Regions from separate parts of the Caldimonas sp. genome, predicted to be linked through region 2. Evidence: riboswitches for the same ligand, from Rfam matches in the RefSeq annotation. Region 2 holds a riboswitch; the other holds the start of a gene.

Region 1 (2,382 bases), on a different contig from region 2:
CACGCGGGGCATCATGTCGGGCATCATCGGCCGCAGCCCCGCCCAGGGCACCACGCTGCGCGTGGACACCCCCGGGAAGCAGCGCTCCACCCAGTCCACCAGCGGACGGATGCGGTCGGCCCGGATGTCGCGGTTCTCACCGTTGAACTCGGCCGTGCCGGCCACACGGAAGCGGTCCACGCCCAGCCGGCTCGTCACGATCTTGGTCTCGTCGTCGAGCAGGCTCACCGTGGGTGCGGCGGCCTGGCTGGCCTGGTCCAGCAGGTTCACGGTGATCGAATAGCCCTTCACCGGATAGACGTTGACCCGGTCGCCGAGCTGCGCGGCCAGGGCCCGGCTGGCCACGCCGGCGCACACCACCACCGCGTCGAAACGCAGATCGTGCTCGCCGCCAGGCCCGGCCAGCGTCACGCGCACGCCGTCGTCCAGCGCCTTGAGCCGGCGCACGTCCTGGCCGTACAGGCAACGCACGCCATGGCGCTGCGCCGCCTGCGCCAGCCCGTGGGTGAACTTGTGGATGTCCCCGGTGGTGTCGCTGTCGGTGTACCAGCCGCCGAAATAGCGGCCCGCCAACGTCGGCGCGATCGCGCGGATCTCCTCGGGCGTCACGGCGCGACGCTGCAGCCCGCCGGCGGCCAGCAGAGCAGACACGCGGCGGGCATGTTCGAAACCCGAGCGGTCGCGGTAGATGTGCAAGATGCCTTCGCGCCGGTGATCAAAGTCAATGCCCTCTTCGTCGGCCCACGCATACAGGTGCTCGCGCGCGGCGATCGCCAGGCGCGCCGTCTCGATGGTGTGGCGGCGGTAGTGCGGGATGCTGGCGATGAACTGCGCAAACCAGCTCAGCTTGTGCCAGCTCGGCCGCGGGTTCACCAGCAGCGGCGCGTCGCTCTTCAGCATCCACTTCAGGCCCTTCCAGACCGTGGCGGCGTGGTTCCACACCTCGGCGTTGGAGGCCGACAACTGCCCCCCGTTGGCATAGGAGGTCTCCATCGCGGCATAGCGATGGCGCTCGAACAGGGTGACGGCCAGACCGCGGCGGGCCAGGGCATAGGCGGTGGTGACGCCGGTGATGCCACCGCCGATGACTGCAATGGAAGGCATGAGAGCTCCTCTCAGGGAAAGCCGCGCGTCGAGGATGGAGCCCGGGCTGCGCGAACCGCAGCCTGGACGCCCCCTCTGTTGCGGACCTGAGAGATTCGCGGGCGCATGGAGCTCCCGCTTGCTCCTTCGGTGCTGACCGGCGACGCGAACGGCCGGCAGCTCTTCAGAGTCGGTGGACGATGCCGGTCCTTGGGCCTGAGAGTTTCCGGGGCGGTTGCTCCTTCGGCGCCGCCTGGGCCAACACACCCCCGGCAGGCTCTCCCGACATCACCATGGCCGCCGTGGGGCAGCCATGACACCATTGTGCCTGAAGCGCTGCGCCGCGTCCCCTCCGAGCCGCTTGCCGCTTCATCGGCTAGCGGGAAACCGCTGCTCGTTGCGTTCGATTTTGCGCCGGGCCGCCTCCAGCACATCGACCTCCATCACCGTGGCCAACTGCACCAGATACAGCAGCACATCGGCCATCTCGTCGGCCACCTCGGCCTTGCTGGCCGTATCGAGGTGGCCGCTTTGCGCCTCGCTCAGCCACTGGAAATGCTCCAGCAGCTCGCCGGCCTCCACGGCCAGGGCGCAGGCCAGGTTCTTGGGCGAATGGAAGCGCTGCCAGTCACGCGCCTGGGCGAACTGCTGCAGGCGCTGGGCCAGCGCGGCCAGGGAATCCGTCATGGGCGCCTCCGGCGTCGAATCTTCACGGGAAAGGTGGCCTCGATTCTCGGACAATCCGCCCCGCGCCCGATACCGGCCCCTCGTGCCTGCCATGCTCTCCCGCCTTCGTCGACTCCTCGATCGCCTGCGCGACGCCCGCCTGGCCCAGGCGGCCGGCAGCCTGAGTTTCACGACGCTGCTGTCGCTCGTACCGTTGCTGGCCGTGGGCTTTGCATTACTGACCCAAGTGCCTGCCCTTCGGCCACTGCGTCAGACACTGGAAGCTCTGTGGCTGCCGCATCTGCTGCCACCGGACATCGCGCAGCCGGTGCTGCAACACCTCGGGCGCTTTGCCAACAACGCCCAGGCACTGAGCTGGAGCGGCTCGGCCCTGCTGCTCGTGGCCGCGCTGGCGATGATGCTCACGGTGGAGACGACGCTCAACCGCATCTGGCAGGTCCGCCAGGGGCGGCCGTGGCTCAAGCGTCTGGCACTGTATCTGCCCATGCTGGCTGCCGGGCCGCTGGTGTTGGGCGTGAGCCTGTGGGCCAGCTCACGGGCTTGGGCCCTGTCCAAAGGCCTGCTGAGCCCCTGGCCGCCGGCCGCCGAAGCGGTGTGGACGCTGGGGCCGGC
Region 2 (2,382 bases):
AGGTAACCCATCGCGATGGGCACACCCAGCGTGGGGCTTACGGTGCCGCTGGTGACGTGACCGGCGTTGTGACGGGCTGCATCGAGCAACTTGGCGCCCTCGCGCACCGGGGCTCGCTCCAGGCCGAGCAGGCCCACGCGCTTGACCAGGGCCCCCTGGGCCAGTTGCAGCTCGATCGTCTGGGCGCCGGGATAGCCGCCTGCACGGGCGCCGCCGGGCCGGCGCACCTTCTGGATCGCCCAGGCCAGCGCGGCCTGCACTGGTGTGGTCTGGGCGTCGATGTCGTGCCCGTGCAGGCACAGGCCGGCTTCCAGGCGCAAGGTGTCGCGAGCGCCCAGGCCGGCCAGCTTCACCTCGGGCTGCATCAACAGCACGCGGGCCAGGGCCTCGGCGTCCTCGGCGGCCACAGAGATCTCGAAACCGTCCTCCCCGGTGTAGCCCGAACGGGTCACGAAACAGGCCTTGCCGGCGAGCGTGAAATGATCACCCGTCATGAATCTCAGCCGCTGCACATCGGCGTTCACACGGGCCAGGGCGTCGGCGGCCAGCGGACCTTGCAGGGCCAGCAGCGCCCGGTCGGGCAGGGCCTGCACCGTGCAGCGGTGACCGATGTGGGTGTTCAGATGCACCAGGTCGGCCTGCTTGTTGGCCGCATTGACCACCAGCAGCAGATCGTTCTCCCGACGCGTGATCATCAGGTCGTCGAGGATGCCGCCGCTGGCGTTGGTGAAGAAGCCGTAGCGCTGCTTGCCCACCGGCAAGTCGATCACGTCCACCGGCACCAACGATTCCAGGGCGCGGGCGGCATCTTCTCCAACCAAGCGGATCTGGCCCATGTGGGAGACGTCGAACAGGGCTGCACTCTCGCGGCACTGCCGATGCTCGGCGATGATGCCTTCGTACTGCACCGGCATCTCATAGCCGGCAAAAGGCACCATGCGGGCGCCATACTCTTGGTGCAGGGCGTACAGGGGCGTGCGCAGCAGCGCGGGCGTCGAGACTTGGGCGGACATGGCGTTCTCCTGGGGCTGTCATGCGAGCATGCCGTCCCGAAAGCCGGTCCGGCATGTGCTGCCCTCGCTGTCCGCTTTACCTGAGAGATTGGCCGCCTGACTGTTTCAGCCGCAGCGGCTTGCCCCTTCGGTGGGCCGGATGACCATCGTCGCCCGGCCTCTCTCCAGTGAGGAACGCCTTGTCCACAAGGCGCTTGTCAGTCCTGGGTGCCTGAGCGTTCGGGCTTGGGCCCTGCGCCTTCGGCGGCCCCCGCAGGGGCTCTCTCCTGACAGATGCCAGTGTAATTCACCGGCCAAGAAAATGGCGACCCCGGGGCCGCCGAATATCCCCCGAGGCAGCGCCCGGGCGGGGGGTCACATGCCCGCGTAGTTGGGCCCGCCACCGCCTTCCGGCGTGACCCAGACGATGTTCTGCGTCGGATCCTTGATGTCGCAGGTCTTGCAGTGCACGCAGTTCTGCGCGTTGATCTGCAGGCGGTCGCTGCCGTCTTCGCCCTTGACGAATTCGTACACGCCCGCCGGGCAGTAGCGGCTCTCGGGCCCGGCAAACCGGCTCAGGTTGACCGCCACGGGCACGCTGGAGTCCTTGAGCGTCAGGTGGGCCGGCTGGTTCTCCTCGTGGTTGGTGTTGCTCACGAACACCGAGGACAGGCGGTCGAAGGTCAGCGTCCCGTCGGGTTTGGGGTAGACGATCTTCTCGCACTGGTCGGCCGGCTTGAGATAGACATGGTCGGGCTGGTCGCGGTGCAGGGTCCACGGCGGGCTGTGGATGCCGATCTTGGGCAGCAGCCACTGCTCCACCCCGGTCATCAGCTTGCCCACCAGCGGGCCCTTCTTGAACCAGTGCTTGAAGTTGCGCGACTGCTGCAGTTCCTCGTACAGCCAGCTCTTCTCGAAAGCCTCGGGGTAGGCCGTCAGCTCGTCGGCCGACCGCCCGGCCGTCACGGCGTCGAAGACGGCCTCGGCGCACAGCATGCCGCTCTTGATGGCGGCATGGCTGCCCTTGATGCGCGCCGCATTGAGGTAGCCGGCGTCGCAGCCCACCAGGGCACCGCCCGGGAACACCGTCTTGGGCAGGGCCTGGGGTGTGCCATTGTTGATGGCGCGGGCGCCATAACTCAGGCGCTTGCCGCCCTCGATATGCGCCCGGATGGCCGGGTGCGTCTTCCAGCGCTGCATCTCCTCGAAGGGGCTGAGCCAGGGGTTCTGGTAATCCAGGCCGATCACGAAGCCCAGCGTGACCTTGTTGTCCTCGAGGTGGTAGAGGAAGCCGCCACCGAAGGTCTGATCATCCATGGGCCAGCCGGCGGTGTGCACCACCAGGCCCGGCTTGGCCTTGGCCGGGTCGATCTCCCACAGTTCCTTGATG

The links. A riboswitch is a leader RNA that binds a small molecule or an ion and turns the genes downstream of it on or off. The one in region 2 is predicted to bind glycine.
Region 1: linked by a shared signal. The riboswitch ahead of ACK42S_RS02430 (D-amino acid dehydrogenase) and the one ahead of gcvT (glycine cleavage system aminomethyltransferase GcvT) in region 2 are both predicted to bind glycine.

The regions. Positions count from the first base shown of each region.
Region 1 is NZ_JBKBVU010000012.1:7,150-9,531, reverse strand. It holds gene ACK42S_RS02430 (D-amino acid dehydrogenase) at 1-1,104, opposite strand, end outside; glycine riboswitch at 1,278-1,378, opposite strand; gene ACK42S_RS02425 (nucleotide pyrophosphohydrolase) at 1,453-1,770, opposite strand; gene ACK42S_RS02420 (YihY family inner membrane protein) at 1,862-2,382, shown strand, end outside.
Region 2 is NZ_JBKBVU010000134.1:5,501-7,882, forward strand. It holds gene gcvT (glycine cleavage system aminomethyltransferase GcvT) at 1-1,013, opposite strand, end outside; glycine riboswitch at 1,071-1,191, opposite strand; glycine riboswitch at 1,202-1,292, opposite strand; partial or broken gene ACK42S_RS12725 (electron transfer flavoprotein-ubiquinone oxidoreductase) at 1,368-2,382, opposite strand, start outside.